DNA from 3 places in the Oceanobacillus sp. MO10714A genome. Region 3 is predicted to be linked to each of the others. Evidence: riboswitches for the same ligand, from Rfam matches in the RefSeq annotation. Region 3 holds a riboswitch; each other region holds the start of a gene.
What was found. A riboswitch is a leader RNA that binds a small molecule or an ion and turns the genes downstream of it on or off. The one in region 3 is predicted to bind cobalamin.

Region 1 (5,909 bases), on a different contig from region 3:
AAATGCAGAAGTTACAATGGCGTCGACAGCAATATCAATGTCTGCTTCATTATCGACTACAACTGTATCTTTTCCACCCATCTCTACAATTGTACGTTTTAAGTGAAATTGGTTCTCATTAACCGCTGCGGCACGTTCATATAAGCGAGTTCCAACTTCACGTGAACCTGTAAAGGTTATTAGCGCTGTTTTTGGATGATCCACAAGATAATCTCCAACTTCTGAACCACTGCCTGGTAGGAAGTTGATGACGCCATCTGGTATGCCTGCTTCCAATAAAACATCTACAAATTCTGCAGCAATTACAGGGGTTGCACTTGCAGGTTTAAGTATGACTGTATTGCCTGTAACAAGTGGTGCTACCGTTGTACCTACCATAATGGCAAAAGCAAAGTTCCATGGCGGAATGGTCACTGCAACGCCTGAAGGGGTATAGAGGTACCGATTGTATTCCCCTGGTCTACTATTTATTTCTTTTCCTTTATCTAATTCAATCATTTGTCGGGCATAATACTCCATAAAGTCAATACCCTCTGCAATATCAGCATCGGCTTCGTTCCATGGTTTTCCAGCCTCTTTAATCAGTAAAGCTGTAAATTCACTCTTTCTGCGACGGATAATTGCTGCAGTCCGTATTAAAATATTCGCCCGGTCAATTGCATTCGTATATCTCCAAGTTTGGAAAGCTTGATTCGCTGCTTGCACAGCTTTTTCAGCATGTTCCTGATTCGCCTTGGCAACGTATCCAATTATTTCTTCTTTTTTCCCCGGATTAATAGAAGTGATCTTTTCTTCAGTAAGTACTTTTTCTCCATCTATTAAGAGGTCATAAGTTCCCCCGAGTTTTCTTTCAATTTTTTCTAACTCAGATTCCAATCTTTTGCGATTGCTCTCTATTGAGAAGTCTGTAAATGGTTCGTGCTTATACGGTGTTAACATAGAATCCACTCTCCTTATAAAATTTCGCTTGCTTGTATAAATAGCAAAAATCATGCCAACTATTTAAGTGTTGACTTATCAAGGTTTTAATAAAAAGAGATGCAAAATAAATTTGCGTTATTTTTAAAAAGCGCATAACCGTGCAAAATTATTTTGCTATTACAGTATATTTCCATTAAGCTGATAATAGGGAGGGAACACTTTCATGGGAAATGATGTAATGGATCTGCAAGCACTAAAGCATAGAAATAAACTATATGAACAGTTGCTGGATGAAGTGAATGTTGGTATCCACGTAATTAATAATCAAGGGAAAACAATTATTTATAACAAAAAAATGATGGAAATTGAATCAATGGAAGCAGCTGACGTATTGGATAAGGATGTATTAGAAGTTTTTTCATTTAAGGAAAATCAGCATAGTACACTTGTCCATACATTAACAACCGGGAAAGAAACTAGAGGGATTAAACAAACTTACTTTAATAATATTGGAAAAGAAATCACGACAATTAATGATACTTTTCCAATTATAAAAGATGGAAAGATTACTGAGGCAGTCGAGATAGCAAAAGATATCACTCAATTAGAACAAGTTATTAAGGAAAATGTGTTACAGAGGAAAAACACCAAATTTACATTTGATCAAATTATTGGAGATAGTGAAGAATTTGCTACGGTAATTGAAGATGCAAAACTAGCAACTCGAACAACTTCATCTGTTCTTATTGTTGGCGAAACAGGAACTGGTAAGGAATTATTTGCGCAAAGTATCCATAATGGTAGTGCGAGGTCATCTGCTCCTTTTGTCGCCCAGAATTGTGCAGCAATACCCGAAAGTTTAATGGAGAGTTTATTATTTGGTACAAAGAAAGGGGCCTTCACGGATGCGATAGATTCACCCGGTCTATTTGAACAAGCAGATGGTGGAACTTTGTTACTTGACGAGATTAATTCTTTAGACGCTTCCCTTCAAGCAAAACTCTTGAGAGTGCTGCAAGAAAGAACAGTAAGAAGAATAGGGGATACAAAGGATAAAAAGGTGGACGTTCGTATTATCGCAACGATTAATGAAGACCCTGCCGATATGATTATGGAAAATCGAATAAGAAAAGATTTATTTTATCGTTTGAGTGTCGTAACTTTATTCATCCCCCCTTTGCGTGAAAGAAAAATAGATATTATGCCTTTAACGACGGAATTCATTCATAAATACAATACACTTTTTCAAATGAATATAAAGAATGTTAGTGAGGAAGCAAAAGAATTACTCTATGAACACGACTGGCCAGGGAATGTAAGGGAGTTAGAGCATACTATTGAAGGTGCGATGAATCTAGTAGTTGAAGAAAAGGAAATTCAAGTTCATCATTTACCCACTCGTTTTCGAAACCATAATAAATATAAGAGAGACAATGATAGAAACAGCAAGGATAGTCCCCCTATAAACGATTTTCATTCGAGAAAGCTGCGAGTTAGAATGGAACAGTTGGAAAAGGAATATATTAAACGAACACTTTTAGAAAATAACTATAATATAACACAAGCTGCAAAGATTCTAGGTATAAGCAGACAGAGCCTTCAATATCGCATAAAGAAATTTAATATTTAAATTTAGCACGTATTAACGGTCTGTAACATTTGAGTAAATTTTCCTTCAGCTAACGGAACCTTTTCGTAAGTTATTAATTGTTGAAAACGGGTATACTCTATGATAGAATTCAATATATAGTGCTTGACAAGGCAATTTAATACTAAATGTAGTATATAAGTAATGGTGACAAGATAACTGTTTAAAAGGGAATCCAGTTAAAAGCTGGAGCTGCCCCCGCAACTGTACGTGTGGACGAATTAGTAAACCACTATATCGCTTGCTGTTAGGTGACGATATGGGAAGGGCTATAGTAGGAAGAAGCACAAGCCAGGAGACCTGCCATAACTTGCAAGTTTTGTTTCTTCGGGGTGTAAGAAAGGTAAAACGATAAGAAGTGTGTATTTTTTTATGCATTTTGTCGTTTTTTCCTGCCGTTCATCCCGAAAATGAACGGTTTTTTTAATGTGTTTACATAAAGGGAGGAAATAAAATGCAAACAATGAGTCAAACTAAAAGTTCTAAAGGGATTGAATTAATTGATGAATGGGCCAAGGGATTAAATATTCAAACCGAAAAATATAAAGAAAAAGTGGAAGGACTCTGGAATTCTGACCAAATGAGGGATGAATTTTATGATGCTCTAATTAACCATGCCCTTGAAAATATAGACGAAGTATCACCAGACTGGACTTATTTTGCTACACGAATTTATTTGCATGAACTCTATCAAAAGGCTGCAGAAAATAGGGGTTATGACGCTTCTCTTTCGTATGGTCCCTTCTACGATTTATTAAAGCAATTGACCGATAAAGGAATTTATTCTACTAATCTTCTTTCAAGCTACACGAAAGAGGAAATTGATTATTTTGGTGAGTCACTTGAACAGGAAAGGGATTTATTATTTACGTACCCTGGCATTTATACATTGGCAACTCGTTATCTTGCAATGGATCATGAAAAGAATATCTATGAATTGCCACAAGAGCGCTGGATGGTTATTGCGATGCATCTTATGCAAGAAGAACCAGCTGAGGGTCGCACGAAGCACGTTCTAGAAGCATACTGGGCGCTGAGTAATTTATATATGACGGTTGCGACACCAACATTGGCTAATGCAGGGAAGAGTCACGGGCAATTGTCGAGTTGTTTTATCGATACGGTAAATGATAGTTTAGAAGGCATTTATGATAGTAATAGCGATGTTGCCCAACTGTCGAAAAATGGCGGTGGAATTGGGGTTTACATGGGTAAAGTCCGAGCGAGGGGCAGTTCAATTAGAGGATTTAAAGGGATGTCTAGTGGGGTTGTACCATGGATTAAACAGTTAAATAACACGGCGGTAAGTGTTGATCAGCTTGGTACTAGAAAAGGTGCAATTTCGGTTTATTTAGATGTATGGCATCGCGATATTGAGGAATTTCTTGATTTGAAGCTAAATAATGGGGACGAAAGATTACGAGCCCATGATATCTACACAGGGGTAAGTATGCCAGACTTATTTATGGAACAAGTGGAGAACAGAGGAGACTGGTATTTATTTGACCCTCATGAAGTTCGTGAGGTGATGGGCTTCTCTCTAGAAGATTTCTACGATGAGAAGAAAGGTGATGGAGAATGGCGCAAGAAATATCAAGCATGCATTAACGCTAATTTAGATTCGAAAAAGAAAGTACCTGCAATTGAAATTATGAAGAGAATCATGCGGTCCCAGCTTGAAACAGGGGCACCATTCATGTTTTACCGAGATGAAGTGAACCGCCGGAATGCGAACTCTCATACTGGGATGATTTATTGCACGAATTTATGTACGGAGATTACGCAAAACCAATCCCCGACAGAGTTTGTCCAGCAATATCTCACGGAAGAAAATGCCGTTGTGAAAAAATACAAGCCTGGTGATTTTGTTGTTTGTAACCTGAGCTCCGTCAACTTAGGAAAGGCTGTACCAGATAATGTATTGGAACGCCTCATCAAAATTCAAGTTCGCATGCTTGATAATGTCATTGATATCAATACGCTGCCATTATTACAAGCAACGCTCACGAACCAAAAGTATAGAGCGATTGGTCTAGGTACATTTGGATTCCACCATCTGCTTGCAAAAGAAGGAATTGAGTGGGAATCAGAGCAAGCTGTAGAATATACCGATGCAATTTATGAAAAAATCGCCTACTTAGCGATTTCTGCATCAGCAGATTTAGCGGAAGAAAAAGGCAGCTATCAAGTATTTGAAGGAAGTAAATGGAGTACAGGAGAGTACTTTGATAACAGAGGGTACGATGATTCCGAAGAGTGGATGGCATTGAAGGAGCGGGTGAAAGAAACCGGAATCCGCAATGGTTATGTAATGGCTGTTGCACCGAATGCGTCTACTTCGATTATTGCCGGCTCTACTGCAGGAATCGACCCAGTGTTTAAACCTTTCTATCATGAAGAGAAGAAAGACTTTAAAATGCCTGTAACGGCACCAGATATGGACCACAATAATTACCATATCTACAGACGTTCCGCTTATATTGTTGACCAGCGCTGGTCGGTGAAACAGAATGCAATGCGCCAGAAACACGTAGACCAAGGGATTTCATTTAACATGTATGTGCCGAACACGATCCGGGCTTCTGTTTTACTAGACTTGCATCTACAGGCTTGGAAGAGCGGACTGAAAACAACTTACTATGTACGCTCTTCTTCTACAGATATTGAAGAATGTGAGTGGTGTCAATAATGGATATGGGAAAGTTTTTACTTTCCCATATCTCTGCCCAAAGGAATCGATGACAAAGGGATTAATCGTACGTTATAAACAGGAGTGAAATAAATGAAGATACTCATTGCTTATCATAGTTTTAGTGGCAATACCGAGGAAATAGCGGAGATGATCCAGGATCGATTAAATCATCACGGTTATCAACCTGAATTATATGAAATTGGTATGGGTGCCTATTTTCCTGAGTTAAGTAATTACGATGTCGTCATGTTAGGGACGTTTACTTGGGATCTGGGTAGTACCCCGGCTGAAGTAAAAGACTTTGTAGCAGATGTCGGCTATAAGCCGGATAATATTGCCGTGTTTGGCTCAGGCGAAACCCAATTTGGCGGGGAAGAGATGTTCTGTCTTGCAGTTACGAAACTAGCTAGATTTTACAATAGTCCATGGGAAGGTTTGAAAATAGAACAGTCCCCAAGGGGAAGCCAGGAGATAAAAGTTTCCAATTGGGTAGATGGAATTGTAGAAAGTGTAAGAAAAGAAAAAGAGCAGAAGAGCTGGGTGACAGTAGGCGTATAGAGTGAGTAAGAATAGAAAATTAAAAGAGGCAGGGAATACAAATATGACTGTAGTTTTAAAAAAAGCTAGAACGTTAGAACCAAAAAACCC
Region 2 (5,909 bases), on a different contig from region 3:
AATGAAACATTCCTTCGAGAGCTGAGTCCTGATGATTTCCGCGTCTTTGTTAATTTGGCAGGGCTTGAACCGGGTGAACATCTTGTGCCAGTTGAAGTGGAATGGGATGAGGTAGAAGATGTGACAGTTACTCCCGAGTTTGAGGAAATCACAGTTGAAATCGAATAGACTTAAGTAAGTGACTTTTAGATGGTTTATTAAAAGGAGAGGTATGAATGAAGAAGTATTTTGGGACCGATGGTGTCCGAGGTGTGGCGAATAAAGATTTAACACCGGAACTTGCCTATAAATTAGGTCGAATCGGCGGATATGTACTAACGAAGGAAAGGGAAAATCCGAAAGTGATCATCGGAAGAGATACACGTATCTCAGGTCATATGCTTGAAGGAGCTTTGCTCGCAGGCTTACTTTCTATCGGTGCAGAAGTCATGCGTCTCGGCGTCATCTCTACTCCAGGAGTGGCTTATTTAACGAAATCAATGAGTGCTGATGCAGGTATTATGATTTCCGCTTCGCACAATCCGGTGGAAGATAACGGAATTAAATTCTTCGGTCCGGATGGTTTTAAGTTGACGGATGAGCAGGAGGCAGAGATTGAAAAGCTTATCGATGAGGATGACGAACTTCCGCGACCGGTCGGAGCAAACATCGGTACAGTGAATGCTTATTTTGAAGGCGGACAAAAGTATATTTCTTTCTTAAAAGATACGATTGATAACGACTTTGACGGCCTTGCAATTGCTATCGACTGTGCACACGGTGCAACATCCAGTCTTGCAACTCATCTGTTTGCGGACCTCGAGGCAGACATTTACACGATTGGCACATCACCGAATGGCTTGAATATTAACGACGGTGTAGGTTCCACTCATCCAGAAGCGGTAAGAGAGCTTGTATTGGAAAAGGGCGCAGATATTGGTCTTGCATTTGACGGAGATGGTGACCGTTTAATTGCAGTCGATGAGAAAGGTAATATCGTTGATGGTGACCAAATCATGTATATTTGTGGAAAATATATGAAGTCAAAAGGCGTACTTCGTGAAGATACAATCGTCTCAACTGTCATGAGTAATATCGGTTTTTATAAAGCGCTTGAAGAGAATGGCATGCATAGTGATAAAACCGATGTAGGCGACCGCTATGTTATGGAGGAAATGCGTAGGGGCGGATTCAACCTTGGCGGAGAACAATCCGGTCATATCATTTTCCTCGATTTTATTACGACAGGTGACGGTATGCTAACTGCATTACAGCTTGTAAATGTTATGAAAGATACAGGGAAACCTTTATCGGAATTAGCTGGAGAGATGCAAGTATTCCCACAAGTTCTGAAAAACGTTAAAGTAACGGATAAGAATGAAGCATTGACCAACCCGCTTATTTTGGAAGAAATTGATGCGGTGGAAAAAGAACTCGGTGAAAATGGCCGTGTGCTCGTCCGTCCATCCGGAACCGAGCCACTTGTCCGTGTGATGGTCGAAGCGGAAACGAAAGAAGCATGTAATAAATATGCCGACCGTGTGGTTTCCGTGATTGAAAATTTACTTGGGTTAGAGTAATTGATTGAAAACTGCTTTCTGTCAAGGGACAAGGGAGCAGTTTTTTTGTGTTTATTTTACTATTGCTATATCCGCGCTTATGAGGAATGTTAATCGCTGTTAATTTCCCTATTCCGTGCTCCATCTCTTTTCAAGGGAAAGTAATCGCAGTTTACTTTCCCAATTCAGCGCTCCATCTCATCTTAAGGGAAACTAATCGGAGTTTATTTTCCCATTCCAGCGCTCCATCTATTCTCAAGGGAAAGTAATCGTCGTTTATTTTCCCATTCCAGCGCTCCATCTCATCTCAAGGGAAACTAATCGGAGTTTATTTTCTCATTCCAGCGTTCCATCTCTTCCCAAGGGAAAGTAATCGCCGTTTATTTTCCCAATCCAGCGCTCTATCTCATCTAAAGGGAAAATAATCGCCGTTTATTTTCCCAATCCAGCGCTCCATCTCCTCCCAAGGGAAAGTAACTGCCGTTTATTTTCCCAATCCAGCGCTCCGTCTCATCTCAAGGGAAAGTAATTGCCGTTTATTTTCCCATCCCAGCGTTCCATCTCCTCTCAAGGGAAAGTAACCGCCGTTTATTTTCCCATTTCAGCGCTCCATCTCCTCCCAAGGGAAAGTAACCGCCGTTTATTTTCCCATCCCAGAGCACCACCTCCTCCCAAGGGAAAGTAACTGCCGTTTATTTTCCCAATCCAGCGCTCCATCTCCTCTCAAGGGAAAGTAATCGCCGTTTATTTTCCCAATCCAGCTCTCTATCTCCTCACAAGGGAAAGCAACCGCAGTTTATTTTCCCTACATCGCATTCCGCTCCTTCGAATGGGAAAACACCCAGAATGCAGTTTGCTGAGGAATGGTAGAATCCTTCTTCCATTCATTCAATATCCTCGATAGAAAAAGTTAAATAAGATATTGATTTGCCTTCTTGCCCGGGCAAGAATAAAAAGATGACTTTCACATGAAAAAGGTGTACGATATGATATAGATTCATTTGATAAAATGAAATGCAATAGAAATAGGTGGATTCGATTGTTGAATTCTTAAAAGGGAAGTTGGTGTAAGTCCAACGCGGTCCCGCCACTGTATGTGCGAACGAGCTGTAAATACCACTGTGCGTTAAATGCATGGGAAGGTGCAGCGGAGTGATGAGCATGAGCCAGGAGACCTGCCTATTCTGTAACGCCAGCACTACGAGGATAGTCAGGTGATGGGTCTATATGGATGTATACCTATTTACTGAAGCATCTTCACACTGTGTGGGATGCTTTTTTTAATGAATTTATTATTGGAGGAATGGAAATGAAAAGATTATGGCAGGGTTTGCTGCTCGCGTTCTTACTTAGTCTGCTAGTTGCTTGCGGACAAGGCGCGACAGACAATGAAGATGCAACTGGAAATACAGGTAAAGATGAAACAACTGAAGAAGAGTCAACGAACGGTGATCATTATCCACTGACACTCACAGATGCAATAGATAATGAAATAACGCTTGAGGAAGAACCGGAGCGGATTGTTTCATTGATCCCGAGCAATACGGAAATTACATTTGCTTTAGGACAAGGGGATAAGGTAGTCGGTGTGTCGGATCATGATAATTATCCGGAAGAAGTACAGGAAATTGAAAAAATTGGCGGCATGGAATTGAATGTGGAACTGATCCTTAGCCTTGACCCGGATATTGTCCTCGCCCATGAATTAGGGGTGAGCAGTGCACAGGAAGCATTCGAACAACTTGAAACTGCAGGTATACCAGTATTCGTCGTTCAAGATGCGCAGGATATTGCGAGCACTTACGAGACGATTGAAACCATTGGACAAGTTATCGGTTCTAAAGAAGAGGCAGAAGAACTGATTGCGGAAATGGAAGCAGAATTTGAAGAGATTCGTGAGCTTACATCCGAGATAGCTGAGGAAGATATACGGACAGTTTTCTTTGAAAATTCCCCTGCACCGGATATTTATACAGCAGGTCAGCATACGTTTATTCATGAGCTGTTGGAAATGATTCATGCTGAAAATGCCGCTGGTGAGCATGAAGGATGGCTCGCGCTTGATCCAGAGGAAATCATTGAACTGAATCCGGATGTCATCATCACTTCCTACGGTGCATATATTGAAAATCCAGAAGAAGAGGTTCTTTCGCGAAATGGTTTTGATGTAGTTGAAGCAGTTACGAATGAAAGAGTTTATGATATTGATGCTGATTTGATTACTCGTTCCGGTCCGAGACTCACAGAAGGGGCAAAAGAATTAGCTGAAGCGGTTTATCCGGAGCTGTTTGATGAAGAGTAATGTAACAAAATATGGAATTTCTTTTACGCTTCTTATTGGAGCGATGCTTTTTGCCATCTCGATTGGCAGTGTATCCGTCCCGATTCTTGATATTGTTAAAGTGATTGGCAGCGAAGCCTTTCGCTTACCCGTTGGTGCTGATGTCGATCCAATGTATGTAAGTATTGTATACGAGATTCGTTTGCCACGAGTACTGTTGGCAGGACTTGTCGGGGCCTCACTCGCAATTGCGGGAGCGGCCTTCCAAGGACTGCTAAGGAATCCGCTCGCGGAACCATATATTCTTGGAGTATCTTCTGGGGCCTCCGTTGGTGCTGTTGCAACATTGTTTTTCGGAATATCACTACCGGTTATCGGGATGTTTACTTTGCCGTTTTTAAGCATTGTAACAGCGTTAGCGACCATTATAATTGTGCTTTACTTTGCACGAAAAATTGACCGGACGATGCGCGTAGAAACGATTATTCTTACGGGAATCATTTTCAGCGCGTTCTTAGGGTCGGTTATTTCATTAATTATCGCTTTAACAGGGGATGAGTTGCAGCAGATTATCGGTTGGCTGCTTGGCAGTGTATCGATGCGAGGCTGGCGCTATGTTGGAATCATTCTCCCTTTCTTTATTCTTGGCTCACTCATTTTATTAATGAATACAAAAGAACTGAATGCGATGTCGCTTGGCGAAGAACGGGCCCAGCATTTAGGCGTTGACGTTGGCAAAAGGAAAATGCTTATTCTTATTGCTGGTTCCATCCTCACAGGTGCAGCGGTTGCCGTATCCGGGACAATTGGCTTTGTCGGTTTAGTTATCCCGCATTTAACTAGAAAGCTATGGGGTTCTGATCATGTCCATTTGTTGCCGTTGTCGATGATTATTGGAGCGAGCTTTCTTATATTGACCGATTTATTATCGCGGACAATTATCTCACCTCAAGTATTGCCTGTCGGAGTGATTACAGCTTTAGTAGGTGCACCGGTATTTGCGATAATATTAATTAAACAACGGAGAAGAAGTTGAGAGGTGAACCATGCTTTTAATTAAAAATGCCTCGGGTGGCTATGATGGTGAAGAGATTGTAAAAAACATTAGTTTTTCCGTAAATGAAGGAGAGTTTTTTGGAATTCTAGGACCAAATGGCAGTGGGAAGACAACTTTAATCAATATGATTAGTGGACTGCTCGATCTGCAACAGGGAAAAATTGAAGTAGCGGGGAGAAACATTGCCGATTACTCTAAGAAAGAATTAGCTAAGAAAATCGCCGTCTTACCCCAACTCACTCCCCAAGTTTTTCCTTATACAGTAAAAGAAATGGTGTCACTTGGTCGTTATGCGCACCATAGCGGCTTGTTCCGATCATGGACAAAAGAAGATGAGGAAATCGTTCAGCGTGTCATGCGGCAAACGAACATCCTTGAATTTGCGGACACCTCGGTGATGGAACATTCTGGAGGAGAACAGCAGAGAATATTCCTGGCCCAAGCTCTCGTGCAGCAACCGAAAGTTCTTCTTTTGGACGAACCAACTAACCATCTTGATTTAGCCTATCAAAAAGAATTGCTTGATTTGCTCAGAAAAAGTGCAAAAGAAAAGGGCCTCACAGTCGTGGCGATTTTGCATGACTTAAACCTTGCGAGCCTTTATTGTGATCGCCTGCTTTTAATGGATGAGGGCGAAGCAAAAGCGTTGGAAAATCCAGATGAAGTGCTTTCTGAGGAACTGATTAACTCGGTGTTCGATACAGAGGTCATTAAGCAGGCCCACTCTAAAATAGCCAAGCCACAGCTGCATTTAATGCCAAGCAAGAAGACGTGGCAGGGAAAAAAACTGTGGTCAATTGATGAAACAAACCTTTCTTTTAGTACAGAGCAAATCGTACTCCATTCAGATCTCCCGCTGAAAACGATATCCTCTGGTATCGTTGGCGCAGGGATTGGCTGGTATAAATACTTTGTCAATCGGCATGTCGATGAGAATTATTATTGTAATGATCACCGGAAGGAAATGCGAGCTTATTTAAAAGGGCGAGGTTTCCCGCCGGCTCAGACGGTTGGAATGATGACGGCAATTGTC
Region 3 (5,909 bases):
TCCGTCAAAAGAGAACTTTTACCAGAACCGGAGACACCACAGACGGAGACTAACGTATACTTCGGAAGGCTTGTGCTTATATTTTTCAAATTATTGTTCGTCGCTTTGTTTATTGTGAAAAACTCATTTCGCTTTCTGGGATTTTGATTGATTTTTATTTTTTCATTTAGACTGGTTGCGGCCCCTGAATTTTCCAACCCTTCCAACTTGCCCTGGTAAACGATTTTTCCACCATGAACCCCAGCCCCTGGTCCCATCTCAATGATCTCGTCCGCTGCCTTGATTACCGATACGTCATGTTCGATCACGATAACCGTATTATGCTGAGCTTTAATATGGTGTAACATGTTAAGCAACATTTCCACTTCTTCCGGATGAAGCCCTGCGCTCGGCTCATCGAAAATATATGTAATATTGTTGAGACTGCTTCCTAAATGCCTGGCGATTTTTACCCTTTGCGCTTCACCACCAGACAATGTGCCCATTTTTCTTGATAGGCTCAAATAGCCTAGCCCCATTTCAACAAGTTGGGCTACATGTGGAATGGCCTGCTGGGCAATTGATTCTCCTAGTGGGTCGGTTATTTTCTGTAATTCTTTTAGAACGTCCGTTAGCTCCAATTGATCATACTCCGCGATATTTAAACCATTTATTCTACTTTGCAACACTTTTGGATTCAGCCCTGATCCCTGGCAGGTTGGACAGAGGGAACGTGTCGACATCGCAAGGACATCATCTTGGGTGATTCCTTTCAATTTGGAAATATCCCTGTTAATGTAAAGCCGTGTAAAACGGGGCAGGATTCCGTCCCAATCATGGGGTTGTGGTCCGTGTTTTGTATGAAAGGGTGCATTCACTTTCTTCCCCTTTGGCGGGCCATATAATAACAGACGACGCTTGTCTTCCGGGTAATCTTTGATTGGTTTATCCGGATCAAATAAACCGCATGTCATCATCCATCTACCTTGCCAGCCAGAAGGAGATAATGGTTTAAATTTTACCGCGTATTCCCGGAGTGACTTCTCTTCATCTACAATTTTTCTCAAATCTGGTGCAATGACCTCGCCAAAGCCGCTACATTCCGGACAACTGCCGAACGCACTTTGACTAGAAAAGTCAGTCGCAGAGCCAATTGTCGGTCCACCAATCCTAGAGAACAATAAGCGAATCAATGGATGGATATCCATATACGTGCCGACCGTTGAACGTGAATTTCCTCCTGCTTGCCGCTGTTCCACGACAACAACCGGGCTTAAATTCTGCATAAGATCAGCTTGGGGACGCTCAAACTTCGGCATTTGATTCCGGACATAGTGAGGGTAATTCAATGTCATCTGTCTTCTGCTCTCGGTAGCTAATGTATCAAAGACGACTGAGCTTTTTCCAGAACCGGAAAGGCCTGTGAAAACGATGATCTTCTCTTTTGGCAGATTCAAATCTATATTTTTCAAGTTATTTTCTTTTAATCCTCGTAATATGATTTCATCTTTATTTGCTGACATGTTATCGCCCTCGCTCCTTTAACCGTTAACCAATGCTAATATTATCACACTCTAATAGTATAGGTAAAAAATATGATGAGCAGTATTTTTGTAATAAAAAAAGCCCCTGATTCTGATAAGTGCATGAAATTAGGATAACGCTAGATAAGCACTTTTCAGATGCCAATAAAGTCAGGTTAAGTTTTCAATTAGTATTTGAAAATCCCTCTTTTTTAAAAAATGTAAAAGAGATCCCGATGGATTACCAATTAAAAAACGGCGATGATGAATACATCGATGAATTTATCCCAGATACGAAACTCATGAATAGTGATGAAAGGCCAATTTTTCAATCTTTAAAGTTGAGTAATTAGGCTATTTCTATATACTTATAGTGAAAATAAATATTATATAGGAATTTCTCAATAAACTGGGGGGGAAATGAGAATGGAATCTGACATTAGTTTTAGGAAAGCAACCGTAGAGGATTTGGAACGTATCGTCGCCTTGCTTGCGGATGATGTACTTGGTGCTTCTCGGGAGAAGTACGAAAAACCTCTCCCAAATCGTTATCGAGAAGCCTTTTTTGCAATTGATTCAGATCCAAATAATGAATTGATTGTAGCGTGTATTGGCAAGGAGATCATCGGAGTGCAGCAAATCACCTTTACGCCTTCCATCACTTACCAAGGAGGCTGGCGTGCAACGATTGAAGGTGTCAGGATATCTGCTTCCGCACGTGGACAAGGTGTGGGCAAGCTGCTAATTCAATGGGCAATCGAACGAGCAAAAGAACGCGGCTGTCATTTGATCCAGCTTACGACTGATAAAAAAAGAACAGAGGCACGGCGATTCTATGAACAATTAGGATTTAGAGCAACGCACGAGGGCATGAAATTAAAACTGTAACAAATCCTGAATCTAGCACTATATAAATGAGAATTTGTTAAAACAAACATTTGATTGATAATATTAGTTAACTATGGATTCACTAACCTTTATCGTTATCAAATTGAGCAGCTATTGCGTGGGTACATTATTTATATCGGCAGCTAGTTGAATTGTTAATGAAGAAAGTCCTTTTCTTTCCTCCCATAGACAAACTCATAATTTTTGCTATACTTAAGTCATAGTTTATACATAGTATCTGGAGAAACTTTTTCTCCCCTTTCAACAACTAAATATGCGAAAAAATAGGTTGATTTTTATTTTAAAATCATGAAAAGGGAAGTCGGTGAAAATCCGGCGCGGTCCCGCCACTGTAAATGCGAGTTCTTCATTCATAAGCCACTGTTTTATTATGGGAAGGCAATGGAGAGCGATGAACATAAGCCAGGAGACCTGCCTATTTTAGCGCCAATTTATAAACCTACGAGGATAGGAGGTGTGGCTGATAGTAGTTATGTATTATGGATTGATCCATGATTGATAACGCTTGCTTTGTTATACATCTCTAAAGGTAGAGATGTTTTTTTATTGGTAAAAATACGTAAGATGGGGGTACACAAATGGTTCGAAATAGTAGATTACAGCAACTGTTTATCGTGGTGATGACTGCCATTCTATTTCTCTCGCAATCTGGATTATTCGGCCTGCAAACCGTAAATGCAGCAAACTTGGAGAATGCTGTCACCATCTCCGCTGTTGATGAAGATGGTTCTGCAGTATTAGACACTATAGCAGTGGAAATTTCAAATGGGGATACTGCCTTTGATGTGATTAGAGAAGTAGATGATCAACTCGAATGGGACAGCTATGACTTTGGCGAGATGATTACGGGTATTGGCGGAGTAGCTGCTGATCCCGAATCGAACTTCTGGTCCTTTTATGTGAATGGTCTATTCCAAGACATGGGAGCAAGTTCAACTGAAGTAACGAACGGGGATAATATTCAATTTATTCTTACAGACCTTGCAGCCGAACCTCAAGTATTTGATGTTGCGGTTTCTGCAGTAGATGCAAATGGGGAGACAGTTATTACAGAAACTACTGTATCCATGCCACAATACACGACTGCCTATGACGCTCTAATTAAAGCTGCTGCAAATCAAAATGTAAAAGTAGATGTGAGCGTTGATTCCGAATACTTAACATTTGTGAATTACTTAGGTGAACCATTAGAAAGAGATTGTGAATACTGGTCGACCTATATGAATGGCGACATGATGCAAGTTGGGTTACTCGGTCATACGGTTAAAGATGGCGACACGCTTGAACTTGTCGTCGATGACTCGTGTGAACCGGAAGAACCGGCTGATAAAGAAGATGAGAAATCAGAAGAGCCACCTGTAAATGAAAAAGATAAGAAAAAAGATAAAGAACAGGTAGTTGCGGATAAAGATTATACAGAAGCCCTGCAAGCTGTAATCAATTATCTCTCGTCCAATCCAGCTGAAATGGACTGGTACGGATTCTCCGCCCTTCACTCTGCTGGTGCTGATGTTTCAAATGACATGGCCGAAGAAGTAGCCGCTTCCATCAATGATGATTACTCAGGGAATGCTACAGAAATTGCAAAAAACATTATTATCTTAACTTCTGCCGGGTATGATGCAACAGATATAAACGGCATCAACTTGATTGAGATGTTACTGAATGAAAAAATGCCATTAAGTAACCAACTCGTTTATAGCTTGCTCGCAATTGATAGTTTCAATTATCCCACCCCAGAAGGTACAGACTGGACACGGGACAGCATCATTGAAGCATTCCTTGAGATGGAGCTGGATGCAGGCGGCTGGTCCTTCTTTGGTGAAAGACCAAGCCCGGATATTACTGGGATGGGCCTGCTTGCTTTAAGCGCTTATGCGGATGATGCGGACGTGAAGGCTGCACTTGACCGAGCAGTTAAAGCTATGAGCAAACAACAAGGGGATAAAGGCGGATACGATGAAGTGTTTAATGGCGGATACTCAGCGGAATCCGCTGCAATGGTTATTATCGGCCTGTCCGCTGTCGGAGTTGACGCAACAAGCGATGCCTTTACAAAATCTGGCGGAAACTTACTAGAACACCTCATCAGCTTCCAAATGGAAGATGGCAGCTTTAAACATTTACCGGAAGATGATGTTTCAAGTGTTTTCGCAATCAACCAAGGGGCATTAGCATTAGTTGCCTATGATCAATTCAAGAACGGTACTGGTCCAGTGTTTAAGTTTGATAAGAAAGAAGATCCGCAAGAGCCTGGCGATGACGAGGATGACGGTGATAACGGGGATAACGATGGTGACAAAGATAAAAACAATCCATCTGACGATCCGAATAAAGTTATCATAACAAAAGACAACCTGCACCAATATGAAAACGAACATGCTGTCGTTGTAACACCAGATCATACAGACAAATTAGCTAACTTTTCAGTTGCGGTAGAAGCTGAAGCTGCCGACCACCTTGTTCAGGCAAACAAGCCACTCATTATTATTAACGGAGATACGATCATCACGATTCCTGTTCCTGTAGTGAAACAATTACGTGAAATTGGTGAAACAATTGAAGTCAATCTCGCTGAACAAGATGTTGCAGAGGCAATCGGTGCTGTCTATGACTTTACCTTAACCGTGGATGGAACGATTGTTTCCGAGTTTGATCATGATATTATCATTAGCTTAGCAACTGACGCAGACGCAGTGAAAGGCCTCGATGCTAACCAAGTAAAAGCATTCCATTTCAATGAAGAAACGGAAAGCTGGGACGTTTTATCTGGCAGCACTTATGATCCGACAGCAGGATTTGTCACCCTAACAACCGATCACCTTAGCACATTTGGAGTATTTAAACATGATACAGGACAGAAAGATCCTGCCGACGATGATAAAGACGGAGCAACCCCGCCACCAGTAGATAATGACAAAGATAAAAAAGGTAAAAAACTACCAATGACAGCAACAAACATGTTTAATCTCTTGGCATTAGGATTCATCCTAATCGCAGCCGGTGCTCTATTGTATATCAAGCGCAGAAATAAAGTTACAGAGTAATATTTATCCCGGTGTAACCGTCCGTAAAACTCCCACCTCAAAACTTTAGGGTCTTCGAAAAAGTTTAGATGGGAGATAACGGACGCTAACACCCCGATTCGTACAACTAACAATCAGTGGGGATGAAGAAAAACCTCCACTGATTGAAGTTTCACTTTATCACGTATTAACGGTCTGTAATACCCCCACCTCTACACAGGAGGGAAATCCAACATGTGAAGGTGGGGTAAACAGTCCGTAAATACCTGATTCTGTTCAACTAACAATCAGTGGGGGGAAGGAAACCCCCACTGATTGAAGTTTCACTTTATGCGATAATCCGCTGACTTCCAGCGGATTATCCTACCCTTTTTAAAGAAAGGATGTTTGTTATGAAACAGCTATTCCGTTTAGCCCTTATCACCTTTTCCTTGATTCTACTTGTGGCATGTGGTGGCCAGCAAGCAGCCAT

Region 1: linked by a shared signal. The riboswitch ahead of SPD53_RS12660 (ribonucleoside-diphosphate reductase subunit alpha) and the one ahead of SPD53_RS08300 (DUF4430 domain-containing protein) in region 3 are both predicted to bind cobalamin.
Region 2: linked by a shared signal. The riboswitch ahead of SPD53_RS16100 (ABC transporter substrate-binding protein) and the one ahead of SPD53_RS08300 (DUF4430 domain-containing protein) in region 3 are both predicted to bind cobalamin.

What each region holds. Positions count from the first base shown of each region.
Region 1 is NZ_JAXHDC010000025.1:19,945-25,853, reverse strand. Features, by position in the region: gene pruA (L-glutamate gamma-semialdehyde dehydrogenase) at 1-939, opposite strand, end outside; gene SPD53_RS12665 (sigma-54 interaction domain-containing protein) at 1,145-2,551, shown strand; cobalamin riboswitch at 2,698-2,891, shown strand; gene SPD53_RS12660 (ribonucleoside-diphosphate reductase subunit alpha) at 3,024-5,258, shown strand; gene SPD53_RS12655 (flavodoxin) at 5,352-5,819, shown strand; gene SPD53_RS12650 (ribonucleotide-diphosphate reductase subunit beta) at 5,863-5,909, shown strand, end outside.
Region 2 is NZ_JAXHDC010000044.1:4,513-10,421, reverse strand. Features, by position in the region: gene SPD53_RS16110 (CdaR family protein) at 1-168, shown strand, start outside; gene glmM (phosphoglucosamine mutase) at 216-1,559, shown strand; cobalamin riboswitch at 2,549-2,735, shown strand; gene SPD53_RS16100 (ABC transporter substrate-binding protein) at 2,848-3,840, shown strand; gene SPD53_RS16095 (FecCD family ABC transporter permease) at 3,830-4,855, shown strand; gene SPD53_RS16090 (adenosylcobinamide amidohydrolase) at 4,866-5,909, shown strand, end outside.
Region 3 is NZ_JAXHDC010000010.1:26,276-32,184, reverse strand. Features, by position in the region: gene SPD53_RS08310 (ATP-binding cassette domain-containing protein) at 1-1,502, opposite strand, end outside; gene SPD53_RS08305 (GNAT family N-acetyltransferase) at 1,929-2,390, shown strand; cobalamin riboswitch at 2,660-2,844, shown strand; gene SPD53_RS08300 (DUF4430 domain-containing protein) at 2,990-5,458, shown strand; gene SPD53_RS08295 (DUF4430 domain-containing protein) at 5,830-5,909, shown strand, end outside.